DNA from 3 places in the Streptomyces sp. NPDC052040 genome. Region 3 is predicted to be linked to each of the others. Evidence: predicted binding sites of a transcription regulator. Region 3 holds the regulator's gene; each other region holds the start of a gene.
What was found. Region 3 encodes HrcA, which represses chaperone genes, less so after heat shock. Its sites were predicted from a motif close to TTNGCACTCNGNNNNNCNGAGTGCNAA; they were not measured.
Positions count from the first base shown of each region.

Region 1: groL (chaperonin GroEL) is a predicted target of HrcA. The motif match lies at 4,029-4,055, and genes of this name have one in related genera.
Region 2: groES (co-chaperone GroES) is a predicted target of HrcA. The motif match lies at 3,378-3,404, and genes of this name have one in related genera.

Region 1 covers NZ_JBIUBV010000003.1:365,009-370,588, reverse strand. Annotated here, with positions in the region: gene ACIHAA_RS10035 (carboxylesterase/lipase family protein) at 1-592, opposite strand, end outside; gene ACIHAA_RS10030 (NADH:flavin oxidoreductase) at 918-2,045, opposite strand; gene groL (chaperonin GroEL) at 2,245-3,867, opposite strand; gene ACIHAA_RS10020 (cold-shock protein) at 4,297-4,500, opposite strand; gene ACIHAA_RS10015 (MoaD/ThiS family protein) at 4,951-5,226, opposite strand; gene thrC (threonine synthase) at 5,223-5,580, opposite strand, start outside.
Region 2 covers NZ_JBIUBV010000009.1:57,830-63,409, reverse strand. Annotated here, with positions in the region: gene ACIHAA_RS19480 (MOSC domain-containing protein) at 1-102, shown strand, start outside; gene ACIHAA_RS19475 (SDR family NAD(P)-dependent oxidoreductase) at 192-965, shown strand; gene groL (chaperonin GroEL) at 1,150-2,775, opposite strand; gene groES (co-chaperone GroES) at 2,923-3,231, opposite strand; gene ACIHAA_RS19460 (polysaccharide deacetylase family protein) at 3,520-4,524, opposite strand; gene ACIHAA_RS19455 (methyltransferase domain-containing protein) at 4,615-5,580, shown strand, end outside.
Region 3 covers NZ_JBIUBV010000002.1:398,542-404,121, reverse strand. Annotated here, with positions in the region: gene dnaJ (molecular chaperone DnaJ) at 1-1,122, opposite strand, end outside; gene hrcA (heat-inducible transcriptional repressor HrcA) at 1,123-2,139, opposite strand; gene ACIHAA_RS07880 (MBL fold metallo-hydrolase) at 2,334-3,080, shown strand; gene ACIHAA_RS07875 (DUF3097 domain-containing protein) at 3,127-3,930, shown strand; gene ACIHAA_RS07870 (Uma2 family endonuclease) at 3,914-4,483, opposite strand; gene hemW (radical SAM family heme chaperone HemW) at 4,587-5,580, opposite strand, start outside.

The DNA of each region.
Region 1 (5,580 bases), on a different contig from region 3:
ACTCGCCGAAGACCGTGACCTCGCCGGGGTCGCCGCCGAACGCCGCGATGTTCTCCCGCACCCACTCCAGGGCCGCCACCTGGTCCAGCAGGCCCCGGTTGGCGGGCGCGCCGTCGATCCGGGCGAAACCCTCCATCCCCACCCGGTAGTTGAAGGTGACCACGACGAGGTCGCCGTCCCGGGCGATGCGGCGGGCGTCGTAGCCGGGGCTGCCAGAGTGGCCGAGGCGGTAGGCGCCCCCGTAGATCCACACCATCACGGGGCGGCGGGCGGCCGGATCGGGGTCCGGTGTCCAGACGTTGACGGTCAGCCAGTCGTCGCCGAGGGGGATGTCGGCCCTGCGGGGGGCGCCCTGGATTCCGGCCTCCTGCGGGGGCGGCGGCCCGAAGGCGTCGGCCTCCCGGGTGCCGTCCCAGGCCCGCACCGGCCGCGGCGCGGCGAACCGCCCCTCGCCGACCGGGGGCTCGGCGAACGGGATGCCGCGGAAGACCGCGAGCCCCTCCTCCCGCCGCCCGCGCACCGCACCGGCGGCGGTGCGCACCACAGGACCGGTCGTATCGGCACCCGGCGCACGGGACCCGGACCACGTCATCGATGACCTCCACTGCTCGATCGCCACGGACGGCACACCCGCTGCCGCCTCCTCGTAACGAACAACGGGCGAGGGATGATCCCGCCGGACCCGGCCACCAGGGCACCGGGCCGCCGCGCGCCGAGGCCCCGCGGAACCGGGACGGCCCCGCGCCCTCCCGGTGGGTTCCAGGGGCGCGGGGCCGTGCGGTGACGGGGCCATGCGGTGACGGGGCCATGCGGTGACGGGTGCCCGGGTCGCCGGGGCCGCCGGGGCCGCCGGGGCTACCGGGGCTACCGGGGCTACCGGGGCTACCGGGGCTACCGGGGCTACCGGGGCTACCGGATCAGTACAGGGTCTTCAGGGCCGCCGCGTCGTAGGGCTTCAGCTCGTCGAAGCGGCCCGCCAGGACCTTGGCCGCCCACTCGGGGTCCTGGAGCAGGGCGCGGCCGATGGCGACCATGTCGAACTCGTCGGACTCCAGGCGGTCCAGCAGGTTGTCGAGATCCTGGACCGGGGCGCCCTCGCCCTGGAAGCTCTTGACGAAGTCGCCGTCCAGGCCGACCGAGCCGACCGTGATGACCGGCTTGCCGGTGAGCTTCTTGGTCCAGCCCGCGAGGTTGAGGTCGGAGCCCTCGAACTCGGGCAGCCAGTAGCGGCGGGTGGATGCGTGGAAGGCGTCGACCCCGGCCGAGGCGAGCGGGGCGAGGATCGCCTCCAGCTCCTCGGGGGTTCCGGCGAGGCGGGCGTCGTAGGCCTCCTGCTTCCACTGCGAGTAGCGGAAGATGACCGGGAACTCCGGCGAGACCGCCTCCCGCACGGCGGCCACGATCTCCGCGGCGAAGGCCGCCCGGGCCACCGGGTCGCCGCCGTAGGCGTCGGTGCGGCGGTTGGTGCCCGACCACAGGAACTGGTCGACGAGATAGCCGTGGGCGCCGTGGATCTCCACACCGTCGAAGCCGATGCGCTCCGCGTCGGCGGCGGCCCGGGCGAAGGCGCCGATGACGCCGTCCAGGTCGGCCCGGTCCATGGCCTTGCCGGTGGGCTCCTCGGCACCGATGCGCAGACCGGAGGGGCCGACGGCCGGGGCCTCGGCGAACGGCGGCTGGCCCTGCTCGCGGACCATGCCGATGTGCCACAGCTGCGGGACGATCGTGCCGCCGCCCGCGTGCACCGCCTCGGCGACCTTCGCCCAGCCCGCGAGCTGCTCCTCGCCGTGGAAGCGCGGCACCCGGTCACTCTGCCCGGCCGAGTCGTGGCCCACATAGGTGCCCTCGGTGACGATCAGTCCGACACCGGCGGCGGCCCGGCGGGCGTAGTACGCCACCACGTCCTCGCCGGGGATGCCGCCCGGGGAGAACATACGGGTCATCGGGGCCATCGCGATCCGGTTCGGGACCGTGAGGCCGTTGAGGGCGATCGGGCGGGACAGGATCCGGGCCGCGCGGGTGGCGGGGGGCGTGGTGGCGGTCACGTGGGGCTCCTCAAGGCTTGCTGACCGATTGGTATGTGCGCGCGCATTGTTGCACCACATAAAACAAACGGGCGCGGGGTCCCCCCTATTCCGTGCCGGGCCACCCCACCACGTGACCCCGGACACGCCCGAGGGCGGCACCCCTGTCGGAACAGGAGGTACCGCCCTCGGCAAGGACGAAGATCAACCCTCGGGTCGATCAGAAGTCCATGTCACCGCCCGGCATGCCGCCACCGGCAGGCGCGGCGGACTTCTCCGGCTTGTCGGCGATGACGGCCTCGGTGGTGAGGAACAGCGCGGCGATGGAGGCGGCGTTCTGCAGCGCGGAACGGGTCACCTTCGCCGGGTCGATGATGCCTTCCTTGACCAGGTCGACGTACTCGCCGGTCGCGGCGTTCAGGCCGTGGCCCGGGGTCAGGTTGCGCACCTTCTCCACCACGACACCGCCCTCGAGGCCGGCGTTGACGGCGATCTGCTTCAGCGGGGCCTCGAGCGCCAGCTTGACGGCGGCGGCACCGGTGGCCTCGTCGCCCTCCAGCTCCAGCTTCTCGAAGACCTGGGAGGCCTGGAGCAGGGCCACGCCACCACCGGCGACGATGCCCTCCTCGACGGCCGCCTTCGCGTTGCGGACGGCGTCCTCGATGCGGTGCTTGCGCTCCTTGAGCTCGACCTCGGTGGCGGCACCGGCCTTGATGACGGCCACGCCGCCGGCCAGCTTCGCCAGACGCTCCTGGAGCTTCTCGCGGTCGTAGTCCGAGTCGCTGTTCTCGATCTCGGCGCGGATCTGGTTCACACGGCCCTGGACCTGGTCCGGGGAACCGGCGCCGTCCACGATCGTGGTCTCGTCCTTGGTGATGACGACCTTGCGGGCGCGGCCCAGGAGGTCCAGGGTCGCGTTCTCCAGCTTGAGGCCGACCTCCTCGGAGACGACCTCGCCGCCCGTGAGGATGGCGATGTCGCCGAGCATGGCCTTGCGGCGGTCGCCGAAGCCCGGGGCCTTGACGGCGACGGACTTGAAGGTGCCGCGGATCTTGTTGACGACCAGGGTCGACAGGGCCTCGCCCTCGACGTCCTCGGCGATGATCAGCAGCGGCTTGCCCGACTGCATGACCTTCTCCAGCAGCGGGAGCAGGTCCTTGACCGAGGAGATCTTGGAGTTGGCGATCAGGATGTACGGGTCGTCGAGGACGGCCTCCATACGCTCCATGTCGGTGGCGAAGTACGCCGAGATGTAGCCCTTGTCGAAGCGCATGCCCTCGGTGAGCTCAAGCTCCAGACCGAAGGTCTGGGACTCCTCGACGGTGATGACGCCTTCCTTGCCGACCTTGTCCATGGCCTCGGCGATCAGCTCGCCGATCTGGGTGTCGGCGGCGGAGATGGAGGCCGTGGAAGCGATCTGCTCCTTGGTCTCGACATCCTTCGCCTGCTCCAGCAGGGCGGCGGAGACGGCCTCGACGGCCTTCTCGATACCGCGCTTCAGAGCCATCGGGTTGGCACCGGCGGCCACGTTGCGCAGGCCCTCGCGGACCAGCGCCTGGGCGAGCACGGTCGCGGTGGTCGTACCGTCGCCGGCGACGTCGTCCGTCTTCTTGGCGACTTCCTTGACCAGCTCGGCGCCGATCTTCTCGTACGGGTCCTCGAGCTCGATCTCCTTGGCGATGGACACACCATCGTTGGTGATCGTGGGGGCGCCCCACTTCTTCTCGAGGACGACGTTGCGGCCCTTGGGGCCGAGCGTCACCTTGACGGCGTCCGCGAGCTGGTTCATGCCGCGCTCGAGGCCGCGCCGCGCCTCCTCGTCGAACGCGATGATCTTGGCCATGTGAAGTGGTCCCTCCAGGACTGGGGGTGATTACTTCGGACCGCGCCCGCGCCCGCGACGGACGGCCCCGGCCCGGTGGTTCCTTGCCCCACCCGGTCCCGCGGCCTCACCGACCCGGTCCTTCTTTGTCACTCTCACCTTCAGAGTGCTAACGCCAATGATTAGCACTCGACCCCCGAGAGTGCAAGGTGCTCCGCGAAGCGGAGCTCGATGGGGGGAGGTGGTCGGGTGACGGGAGGGCGCAAGGTGCTCCGCGAAGCAGGGCTCGATGGGGGGACCTCCGCGGCGGCTTCTACAGCGGTCCGGACAGCGGCCTCCGCAGGGGCCTCCGCGCGTGCCTGTCATGTGCCGGACAGACCGAGGGGCTCGTACCCCCATGGGATACGAGCCCCTCGACACGTCGAACTGTTCAGTCGTCGGCGCGCAACCTCAGCCGGCCAGACGGACCATGTCCGCCTGCGGCCCCTTCTGACCCTGCGAGATCTCGAACTCGACCCGCTGGCCCTCTTCCAGGGTGCGGTAGCCGTCCATCTGGATCGCGCTGTAGTGGACGAATACATCCGCACCACCGTCGACCGCGATGAAGCCGTACCCCTTCTCCGCGTTGAACCACTTGACGGTGCCCTGAGCCATGCCTAACTCCCCTATTACTGGCCCTTGCACAGATCCACACTTCGCGGATCCGGGTCAGACCTCACCCCCCAACGGTTGGGGGCGTGCGCCGGAACGCGTCGACCGCGGCTGAATGTATCTGTCCAACTGCCCTCTGCAACAGGTCAATCGGACGAGAAATCCGGGCACGACCGGTCGGGAATGTACGGAGAATTCACCCGACTTCAGGGCAAGTCAGGCCCGACAAAAGGAGCGGATGGCGCAAAACGCCTGCCTACTTTGGCTACTTCTCGCCGAACTGGCGGCAGGGAGTCCGGTTGTCGGACCGGGAAATCGGGAGCGGGTTCCCCAACTGTACCGCGCTCAACCATGCAGAATTGCCCCCTCCGCTTTCTCCCGGAGAGGGCAATTCGATGAACTCCCGGTGATTACCCTTACTCAGGGTAACGACCGAAGGGGGGCGCGCGGCCGTCAGCCGCCCGCCACCGCCGGGATGATGGAGACGCCCGCGCCGTCCGGCGTCACCGTGTCCAGACCCTGTTCGAAGCGGACGTCGTCGTCGTTGACGTACACATTGACGAAGCGGCGCAGCTTGCCCTGGTCGTCCAGAACGCGGGCGGCGATACCGGTGTGGTTCTGCTCCAGGTCGGCGATGACCTCGGCGAGAGTCCCGCCCTGGGCGGCGACCTCGGCCGCGCCGCCGGTGTAGGTGCGCAGGATGGTGGGGATGCGAACGGTCACGCTCATGCGAGGCCAGCCTCTCGGAAGGAGTCCAGGGTCGGTCGGATCGTCGCGGTGAGGCCGGTGCCCGCCACCGCGTCCAGGGTCTTGAGGCCGTCGCCGGTGTTGAGGACGACGGTGGTCTTCGCCGGGTCGAGCAGCCCGTTCTCGATCAGCTTGCGCGTCACGCCCACGGTGACCCCGCCCGCCGTCTCCGCGAAGATGCCCTCGGTGCGGGCGAGCAGCTTGATGGCGTCGACGATCTGCGGGTCCGTCACGTCCTCCACGGCCCCGCCGGTGCGGCGCGCGATGTCGAGCACATAGGGGCCGTCCGCCGGGTTGCCGATCGCCAGCGACTTGGCGATCGTGTCGGGCTTCTGC
Region 2 (5,580 bases), on a different contig from region 3:
CGGCGGCTGTTGCCCGCCCTGTTGGCCGCGGGCGACGCGCTGCACGCGGGGGTCGCCGAGTCGGCCCGGGAGTACGCCCGCCAGCAGGCCCCGGGGAACTGACCGGGCCCGTGCGGAGGTTGGCCGAACGGTAGGTGAAGTCCCCGGTCCGGCAGGCGGACCCGGCCGCTCCGGGTCACTATCGTTGGCGCATGACAACGGCTCTGATTACGGGATCGACCGCGGGCATCGGCGCCGCGTTCGCACGGCGGCTCGCCGCCGACGGCCATGACCTCGTGCTGGTGGCGCGGGACACCAAGCGGCTGCGCGAGCAGGCGACGGAACTGCACGACCGCCATGGCGTCGAGGCGGAGGTGCTGGCCGCGGACCTGGCCTCGGACGAGGGCATCGAGGCGGTGGCCGCGCGTCTGTCCGACCTCAGAAACCCGGTCGACCTGCTGGTCAACAACGCGGGCTTCGGGAACAAGGGCCGTTATCTCGACGTGCCGATGGCCGATGAGCTGCGGATGCTGAAGGTGCACTGCGAGGCCGTGCTGCGGCTGACCGGCGCGGCCGCCGAGGCCATGCGCACCCGGGGCCGCGGCGGCATCGTGAACGTGGCCTCGGTCGCGGCCTTCGTCCCGCGCGGCACCTACGGCGCGTCCAAGGCGTGGGTCGTGCAGTTCACCCAGGGCGCGGCCCGGGACCTGGCCGGGTCGGGCGTACGGCTGATGGCGCTGGCGCCGGGCTTCGTCCGCACCGAGTTCCACCAGCGCGCCGGGATGGGCACGGACAACATCCCGGGCTGGATGTGGCTGGACGCCGACAAGCTGGTGGCCTCGGCGCTCGCGGACCTGGCGCGCGGCAAAACGCTGTCCATTCCGGACCCCCGGTACAAGGCACTGATGGGCGTGGTGAAGGTGACGCCGCGCGCACTGCTGGGCGGCCTCACCTCCCGGACGGGGCGCAAGTACGGGCCGCAGTGACGGGCGGCGGTGACGTCGCCTCCCGGGTGGGGCGACGTGCCCGGCCGCTCGGCCTCCCGGGTGGGGCGATGTGCCCGGCCGCTCGGCCGCTTCATGTCCTGCCGTCGGCCCGGCGGGACGCGCCGAGGCCCGGCGCCCCCTCGGGGAGGGAGTGCCGGGCCTCGGTTCGCAGAGGTGTCCGCCGTCAGTGGGCGTGGCCGTGGCCGTGACCAGCGGCGGCCGGCTCCTCCTCTTCCTTCTTCTCGACGACCAGGGTCTCGGTCGTGAGCAGCAGGGAGGCGATGGAGGCGGCGTTCTCCAGGGCGGAGCGGGTGACCTTGACCGGGTCGATGACGCCGGCCTTGATCAGGTCGCCGTACTCACCGGTGGCCGCGTTGTAGCCCTGGCCCTTGTCCAGCTCGGCGACCTTGGAGGCGATGACATAGCCCTCGAGGCCCGCGTTCTCGGCGATCCAGCGCAGCGGCTCGACGACCGCGCGGCGGACGATGGCGACACCGGTCGCCTCGTCGCCCTGCTTGCCGAGGCCGCCCTCGAGCACCTTGGAGGCGTGCACCAGAGCGGAACCGCCACCGGAGACGATGCCCTCCTCGACCGCGGCGCGGGTCGCGGAGATGGCGTCCTCCAGACGGTGCTTCTTCTCCTTCAGCTCCACCTCGGTGGCGGCGCCGACCTTGATCACACACACGCCGCCGGCCAGCTTGGCGAGGCGCTCCTGGAGCTTCTCGCGGTCCCAGTCGGAGTCGGTGGTCTCGATCTCGGCCTTGATCTGGGCCACGCGACCCGCGACGTCCTCGGACCGGCCGCCGCCGTCGACGATGGTCGTGTCGTCCTTGGTGACCGTCACGCGGCGGGCGGAACCCAGCACGTCCAGGCCGACCTGGTCGACCTTGAGACCGACCTCCTCGGCGACAACGGTCGCGCCGGTGAGGACCGCCATGTCCTGGAGCATCGCCTTGCGGCGGTCGCCGAAGCCGGGGGCCTTCACGGCGACGGCGTTGAAGGTGCCGCGGATCTTGTTGACGACGAGGGTCGACAGGGCCTCGCCCTCGACGTCCTCGGCGATGATCAGCAGCGGCTTGGAGGCACCCGCCTGGATGACCTTCTCCAGCAGCGGCAGCAGGTCCGCGATGGAGCCGATCTTGCCCTGGTGGATCAGGATGTACGGGTCGTCGAGGACGGCCTCCATGCGCTCCTGGTCCGTCACGAAGTACGGCGACAGGTAGCCCTTGTCGAAGGCCATGCCCTCGGTGAAGTCCAGCTCGAGACCGAAGGTGTTGGACTCCTCGACGGTGATGACACCGTCCTTGCCGACCTTGTCCATCGCCTCGGCGATCAGCTCGCCGACCTGCTGGTCCTGGGCGGACAGCCCGGCCACGGCGGCGATGTCGGACTTCTCGTCGATGGGGCGGGCCGTGGCGAGCAGGTCGTCGGAGACGGCCTTGACCGCGGCGTCGATGCCCTTCTTCAGGGCGGCCGGGGACGCGCCCGCGGCGACGTTCCGCAGGCCCTCGCGCACCAGCGCCTGGGCGAGCACGGTGGCGGTGGTGGTGCCGTCACCAGCGATGTCGTTGGTCTTGGTCGCCACCTCCTTCACCAGCTGGGCACCGAGGTTCTCGTAGGGGTCCTCGACCTCGACCTCACGGGCGATGGTGACACCGTCGTTGGTGATGGTCGGGGCGCCGAACTTCTTGTCGATGACGACATTGCGGCCCTTGGGGCCGATCGTCACCTTGACCGTGTCGGCAAGCTTGTTGACGCCGCGCTCGAGGGCGCGACGGGCGTCCTCGTCGAACTTCAGGATCTTCGCCATGGAGCGTTTCAGTCCTCTCGTTGCGGTGCCCGGCCGCCCTCCCGGTGCGGCCGTCACCACGGTGAAGAACGAACCGCGCCCCCGGCGCCCGGCTGTTGAAGGCTCGCGGGACCAGGGGCGCAGCTCAAAGCAGTGTGCTTCGGTGAATTACTTCTCGATGATCGCGAGCACGTCGCGGGCCGAGAGAACGAGGTACTCCTCGTTGTTGTACTTCACCTCGGTGCCGCCGTACTTGCTGTAGAGCACGACGTCGCCGACCTTGACGTCGAGCTCGACGCGCTTGCCGTCCTCGATACGGCCCGGGCCCACGGCGAGGACGACGCCCTCCTGGGGCTTCTCCTTCGCGGTGTCCGGGATGACCAGGCCAGAGGCCGTGGTCTGCTCGGCGTCCAGCGGCTGGACCACAATGCGGTCCTCGAGCGGCTTGATGGCAACCTTGGTGCTGGCGGTCGTCACGATCCGACCTCCCCCTTCGGAGATCTCACGGGGTTAACTGTCTGAGGTGGCGACCAGGTGGATCCGTCGTCGCGGGTGCCGGACCTGCCCGTCGCTGTGTTGGCACTCTCCAACGGTGAGTGCCAGAGCCGAGACTATGACCGCGATTAGCACTCGGTCAAGCGGAGTGCCAATTGACGCTTGCGCGGCGCGGATGCGAGGGGCTCCGCGGGGGCCCGCAGAGCACCCGGGGAGCCCGCAGCGGCGGCGCCCACAAGAGGTCCGGGTCCTCCCTGGAGGCGGTCCTCCCTAGAGGTAGTCCTCCAGCCGGCCGACCGCGAAACCTCTTGCCTGGATACGGCGCAGCAGGCGGGTCGTCTCGACGGTCGGCGAGGAGAATGCGCGGCCCGTGTCGTGGGCCAGCACGATGTCACCCGCGCGGGGCCCCGCCGCTCCCCCGCCGCGGCGGCCGGTGCGGACGCCCGGGGCGGGGCGCCACAGGATCAGCGCCTTGATGCCACAGGCCGCCGCCGCCCGAAGCGTCGTACGGTCGTACCGGCCGCCCGGCGGACGCAGCAGCCGGGGCAGCACGCCCAGCCGCGCCCTCAGCCGGTCGCGCTGGCCGCAGATCTCCGCGCGCTGCTCGCGGTAGGGGCGGCCGCGCAGCGCGGCGCGGTCCAGGGTCTGGTTCTGGATGGCCGCGCCCGCGGCCCGCAGCCGCGCCACGCGGGCCCGGCGGGGGCCCGCGGCGCGGCCGGTGAGGAACACGCTGACCGGCAGCCGCAGTTCGCGGATCATCGCGGCGAACCGGGGGTCGTCCTCGGGCCCGTCGCCGTAGACCAGGAAGACCACCCGGTCGCGGGTGGGGACACGGTCGAGCACCCGGGGGAGGCGCCCGTCCGCCCGTCCCGGCGCGCGGTACGGGCGCGGCGCGGGCGCGAGCGGGGCGGGCAGGCCCCAGTGCCGGTAGGCGTGTTCCCGGGGTGCTCGGCTCTGCTGGACCCCCTGGGCCGCCTTCCTGCCGAGCCGTTCGATGGGGTCGACGGACTGGGCGCAGCCGGACAGCAGCACCGCGGCGAGCACTCCGGCGGCCGTCGCGCGCAGCCTGCGCCGCTCTCTCGGCCGACGGTTCCCCGGGTGGGCGGGCCCGTACGGCGCCCGGAGGGCGCCGGGGCGGCGGCCCGACGGGCGGGCCGCCCCCGCGCGAGGGGCGAGCGCGTCCCGCGCCTCGGCGCCGGTGCAGCCGGGGACGAGCACGACGGGCCCCTCCAGGGCATCCACACCCTTTCGGTCATTTCGTCGTACGAGCTGCATGATCTCGGATCCTTCCAGCCACCGGCGGCCGCGGAGGGCCGACACCGCGGCCGGGCGCACGCCGTCCACCGACTGGCCGACAATGGCCCCGTGAACGACCTCCCCCTCGACTCCCTGCGCGGCCCCGAGGGCCGCGCCCTCCTCGACCAGGTGCGCGGCACCGCCCCGGCCGACGAACTGGCCGTGGCCACCCGGCTGCGCCGCGCGTATCCTGCCCCGCTGGTCTCGGCGGCCCTGGCCCAGGCGCGGCTGCGCGAGCGGGCGGCGGCGAAGTTCGGGGCCGAGGACGCCGGGCGGATGTTCTTCACCCCGAACGGTGTGGAGCAGTCGACGAGGACGGCGGTGGCCGTCCATCGCGCGCAGCGGCTGCGGGCCCTCGGCGTGACCTCGGTCGCCGATCTGTGCTCCGGGATCGGCGGCGACGCGATCGCGCTGGCCCGCGCCGGGATCCGGGTCCTGGCCGTGGACCGGGACCCGGGGACCGCCGCGGTGGCGCGGGCCAACGCCGAGGAACTCGGCCTGTCCGGGCTGATCGAGGTGCGCGAGGCGGATGTCACGGAGGTGGACGTCTCCGCGTACGACGCCGTCTTCGTGGACCCGGCCCGGCGCGGCGGCCGCGGCCGCATCTTCGACCCGGAGGCGTACTCGCCCCCGCTGTCCTGGGCCGTCGCCGCGGCCCTGAAGGCACCGCGGGCCGCGCTGAAGGTCGCCCCCGGCATCCCGCACGAGGCGGTGCCCGCCGAGGCGGAGGCCGAGTGGATCTCGGACGGCGGGGACGTGAAGGAGGCGGTGCTGTGGTTCGGCACCGAGCCCGGTCTCGTCCGGGCCACCCTGCTGCCCGGCCCCCGCGAACTGCGCGGCCGCGGCCTGCCCGACCCGCCGGTGCGCCCCCTCGGCCGCTTCCTCTACGAGCCCGACGGCGCCGTGATCCGCGCGCATCTGGTGGCGGAGGCGGCCGAGGAACTGGACGGCGGGCTGCTCGACGCGACGATCGCCTACATCACCGCGGACGAGCACCGCGACTCCTCCTGGGCCACCGCCTACGAGATCACCGAC
Region 3 (5,580 bases):
CGCGTCCTTCAGCCGCGAGAACAGCCCCTGCTGGCCCGGCTGGAACTGGCCCTGGGGCCGCTCCTCGCCGCGCAGCTGGGCCAGCTCCCGCAACAGGCGCTCCTGCTCGGGGTCCAGCTTCGAGGGCGTCTGCACCTCGACATGGACGATCAGATCGCCCCGGCCGCCGCCGCGCAGATGGGTGACGCCCCGGCCGTGCAGCGGGATCGACTGCCCGGACTGGGTGCCGGGGCGGATGTCGACCTCCTCCATGCCGTCCAGCGTCTCCAGCGGCACCTTGGTGCCGAGGGCCGCGGCCGTCATCGGCAGAGTGACGGTGCAGTGCAGATCGTCGCCGCGGCGCTGGAAGGTCCGGTGCGGCAACTCGTGGATCTCCACGTACAGGTCACCGGCGGGACCGCCGCCGGGGCCGACCTCGCCCTCGCCCGCGAGCTGGATCCGGGTGCCGTTGTCGACACCGGCGGGGATCTTGACGGTGAGGGTCCGCCGGGAGCGCACCCGTCCGTCGCCCGCGCACTCCGGGCAGGGGTTGGGGACGATCGTCCCGAAGCCCTGGCACTGGGGGCAGGGCCGGGAGGTCATGACCTGGCCCAGGAAGGACCGGGTGACCTGGGAGACCTCACCGCGGCCGCGGCACATGTCACAGGTCTGCGCGGTGGTGCCGGGTGCAGCGCCCTCGCCGTTGCAGGTGTTGCAGACGATGGCCGTGTCGACCTGGATGTCCTTGGTGGTGCCGAAGGCCGCCTCGTCGAGTTCGATCTCCAGCCGGATCATGGCGTCCTGGCCCCGGCGGGTGCGCGAGCGCGGACCGCGCTGCGACGCCGTGCCGAAGAAGGCGTCCATGATGTCCGAGAAGTTCCCGAAGCCGCCTGCGCCGAAGCCGCCCGCGCCTCCGCCGCCCGCCTGGGACAGGGGGTCGCCGCCGAGGTCGTAGACCTGCTTCTTCTGCGGGTCCGAGAGCACCTCGTACGCCGCGTTGATCTCCTTGAACCGCTCCTGCGTCTTCGGATCGGGATTGACGTCCGGGTGCAGCTCGCGAGCGAGCCGGCGGAACGCCTTCTTGATCTCATCCTGCGACGCGTCGCGGCGCACGCCGAGTACGGCGTAGTAGTCCGTGGCCACTTAAGACTCCGCCAGGATCTGTCCGACGTACCGTGCCACCGCTCGTACCGCTCCCATCGTTCCCGGGTAATCCATGCGGGTCGGTCCGACCACGCCGAGTTTCGCTACTGCCTCGCCGCCCGAACCGTAGCCCACGGAGACCACCGACGTGGAGTTGAGTCCCTCGTGAGCGTTCTCATGGCCGATACGCACGCGCATGGCCGGATCCTGCGCCTCACCCAGCAACTTGAGGAGGACGACCTGCTCCTCCAGCGCCTCCAGGACGGGCCGGATGGTGAGAGGGAAGTCATGCACGAAGCGGGTCAGATTCGCGGTGCCGCCGATGATCAGGCGCTCCTCGGTCTCCTCCACCAGGGTCTCCAGCAGGGTGGAGAGCACGATGGAGACCGAGCCCCGGTCCTCCGGTTCGAAGACCTCGGGGAGGTCCTGCACCAGGGGCGGGACATCCGCGAAACGACGGCCCGCGACCCGGCTGTTGAGCCGGGCCCGCAGATCTGCGAGTGACGTTTCTCCAAACGGCGCGGGGCAGTCGATCACACGCTGCTCGACCCGGCCGGTGTCGGTGATCAGCACCAGCATCACCCGCGCGGGCGCCATCGACAGCAGCTCCACATGCCGCACCGTGGAACGGGTCAGCGACGGATACTGCACGACGGCGACCTGCCGGGTGAGCTGCGCCAGCAGCCGCACCGTGCGCGCCACGACGTCGTCGAGGTCGACGGCGCACTCCAGGAAGTTCTGGATGGCGCGGCGCTCGGGCGGGCTCATCGGCTTGACGGCCGCGAGCTTGTCGACGAAGAGGCGGTAGCCCTTGTCCGTGGGGATGCGTCCGGCGCTGGTGTGCGGCTGGGCGATGAAGCCCTCGTCCTCCAGCGCGGCCATGTCGTTGCGGACGGTGGCCGGGGAGACGCCCAGGTTGTGCCGTTCGGTCAGGGCCTTGGAGCCCACCGGCTCCTCGGTGCCCACATAGTCCTGGACGATGGCGCGCAGCACTTCGAGCCTGCGTTCACTGAGCATGCGCACACCTCCAGTGTCTGTCCCCTCGGCGCTTCCCCTGGCACTCTGCGCGGGTGAGTGCCAGCATCCCCGCGCCAAGTGTACGGCCGTGGGGTACGCCCGCGGCAAGGCCGGTGCCCCGTGCCGTGCCGACCTGTCCCGACCTGCCCCGGGGTGTCCCACCGGGGCAGGTCGGCAGCGGATAGCGTCGTGCCATGACGGTCAGGTGGGAAGAGTCGGGGTGGGAGGCGCTCGGCGCCCGGGCCGGGCGCACCCGGCTTCCGGGCTGGGACTGCACGGCGGGACTGGTGGTCGGCGAGCACGGCGCGCTGATGATCGACGCGGGGTCGGGCCCGGGCGAGGGCGCCCGGCTGTGCGCCGATGCGCGGCGGCTGCTCGCACCGCTCGGCGGGGACCGGCGTGTGACACATCTCGCGTTCACCCACCCGCACTTCGACCATGTCTTCGGGGCCGCGGCGTTCGCGGACGCGGAGGTGTTCGGGGCGGTCGGCGTGGACGCGGTGCTGGCCTGCGAGCGGGACGCGCTGGTCGCCGACGCGGTGCGGCACGGGCTGGATGCGGCCGAGGCGGCGCGGGCCGGGGAGGCGCTGGTCCGCCCGCGCCATCCGGTCTGCGGGGAACGGATGCTGGACCTGGGCGGGGTGCGGGTGCTGCTGGCGAATCTGGGCCCGGCCCATACCGCCCACGATCTGGCGGTCTTCGTCCCCGGCTCGGTCCCCGGTGAGCGGGAGGTGGTGTTCTGCGGCGACCTGGTGGAGGAGTCCGGGGAACCCCAGGCGGGCCCGGACGCGGTCCCCGCGCGCTGGCCCGCGGCCCTGGACCGGCTGCTCGCGCTGGGCGGCCCGGACGCGCTCTACGTACCGGGGCACGGCGCGGTGGTGGACGCGGCGTTCGTCCGGGCGCAGCGCGACGAACTGGCGGCCCGTTTCGGCGTGTCGTGACGCCTTCCGCGCCGCTCGCGGCCCCGCTTCTCCTATCGTCATCCGAATGCGCCAGTACTCGCCCGATCTGACCCCGCCGTGGAAGAAGTCCGGCCCGGTGCCGGAGATCCCGGCCGACCCCGGTCTGGTGGTCGAGGAGCCGGGCACCGGGTTCTGCGGTGCGGTGATCCGCTGCGAGGCGGGCACGGTGACCCTGGAGGACCGCTTCGGCAAGCACCGGGTGTTTCCGCTGGAGCCCCGGGGGTTCCTGCTGGAGGGCAGGGTGGTGACCCTGGTGCGCCCGTCGGCCGCGCCCGCGCGCCCCACCCGCACGGCATCGGGTTCGGTGGCGGTCCCGGGGGCGCGCGCGAGGGTGGCCCGCGCGGGCCGCATCTATGTGGAGGGCCGCCACGACGCAGAACTCGTGGAGAAGGTGTGGGGCGACGACCTGCGCATCGAGGGCGTGGTCGTGGAGTATCTGGAGGGCGTGGACGATCTGCCGTCGATCGTGGCCTCCTTCGCGCCGGGTCCGGACGCGCGGCTGGGCGTACTGGTGGACCACCTGGTGCCGGGTACGAAGGAGTGGCGCATCGCCCAGTCGGTGACCAGCGAGGACGCGCTGGTCGTCGGCCATCCGTACATCGACATCTGGGAGGCCGTGAAGCCGTCCTCCCTGGGGATCCCCGGCTGGCCCCGGATCCCGCGCGGCCAGGACTGGAAGAAGGGCGTGTGCCGGGCGCTGGGCTGGCCGGAGAACACGGGGGCGGCCTGGCAGGGGATCCTGGCCCGGGTGAACTCCTACAAGGATCTTGAGCCGGAGCTGCTGGGGCGGGTGGAGGAGCTGATCGACTTCGTCACTGCGCACCCGTGAGCGGCAGGACACCGAACCGGCTGGTGTCGAGCTCGATCCCCACGATCGGCAGCGGCACAGGGTCCCCGAACTTGCGCGTCCGCTCGGACCGGTAGTCCGCGGACATACCGCTGCCGGCCGGCTCCGTCAGCACGAGGCATTTGCCCTCGAAGGGGTCGATGATCAGGTACACCGGAACACCGCCTGCGGCGTAGAGCGAGCGCTTCTCCACATAGTCCCGGTGGACACTGGTCCTGGACACCACTTCCAGCAGCATCGTCACGGCGGGAGCGGGAACGAGCCGCCCCGGGCTGTCGTCGGCTCCGATTTCGATGACGACGAGATCGGGCTGGGGCTCACTGTCCTCACACGGGAAGGCCACGTCCTGCGTCTGGAGCCGTTCCCATCGGTGGGCGGGAATCTGGTCCTGCACGGACTGCACGATGCGGTTGTGGACCTTGTCGGGCCCGGCCATCATCACGATTTCCCCCCGGATGAGCTCAGCCTTGAAGCCCTCCGGAACCACGAGGTTCTCGAAGGCCTCATGCACCCGGCGATCATCCACAGCGGTCATCTCCGTGGCCCTCCGCTCTCCGCCGCCGCGTGTACGGCGGCAGCCTACGGAACCAGGTTAGGGACCCAACCGGCGTTCCGCGCCGATTCACTCGTCCGAGCGGTCAGTCCACCAGGTCCCGTACCACCGCGTCCGCCAGCAGCCGTCCCCGCAGCGTCAGCACCGCACGCCCCTCGCCGTAGGGCGCCTCCTCCAGGAGCCCGTCCGACAGGGCGCGCCGGGAGGCCGCGAGCCCCTCCTCGCGCAGCAGCGACAGCGGCACGCCCTCGCGCAGGCGCAGTTCCAGCAGGATCCGCTCCACCCGGCGGTCCTCCGCCGAGAGGATCTCCCGCCCGGCCCCCGGGGAGCGTCCGGCCGCGAGCGCCGCCGCGTACGCCCCCGGATGCTTGACGTTCCACCAGCGCACGCCGCCCACATGGCTGTGCGCGCCGGGGCCCGCGCCCCACCAGTCGGCGCCGCGCCAGTACAGCTCGTTGTGCAGACAGCGGCCGGCCCCCGAGGAGGCCCAGTTGGAGACCTCGTACCAGTCCAGGCCCGCCGCGGCGAACGCCTCGTCCGCGATCAGATAGCGGTCCGCGTGGACGTCGTCGTCCGTCATCGGCACCTCGCCCCGGCGGATACGGCGGGCGAGCCCGGTGCCCTCCTCGACGATCAGGGCGTACGCCGAGACATGGTCGGGACCGGCGCCGAGCGCCGCGTCCAGCGAGGCCCGCCAGTCGTCGTCCGACTCGCCCGGGGTGCCGTAGATCAGGTCCAGGTTCACATGCTCGAACCCGGCCGCCCGCGCCTCGGCAACGCACTCCTCGGGGCGGCCCGGGGTGTGGGTGCGGTCCAGGATGCTCAGCACATGGGGGCGGGCGCTCTGCATCCCGAAGGAGATCCGGTTGAAGCCGCCCTCCCTGAGGGTCGCGAGGTACTCGGGGCCGACCGAATCCGGGTTCGCCTCCGTCGTCACCTCGGCGTCGTCCGCGAGCCCGAACTCCTCCCGGACCGCCCCCAGCATCCGTACGAGGTCCCCGGCGGCGAGCAGCGTCGGGGTGCCGCCCCCGACGAAGACCGTGCGGACCGGGCGCGGGTCGTCGCCCAGCACCTTGCGG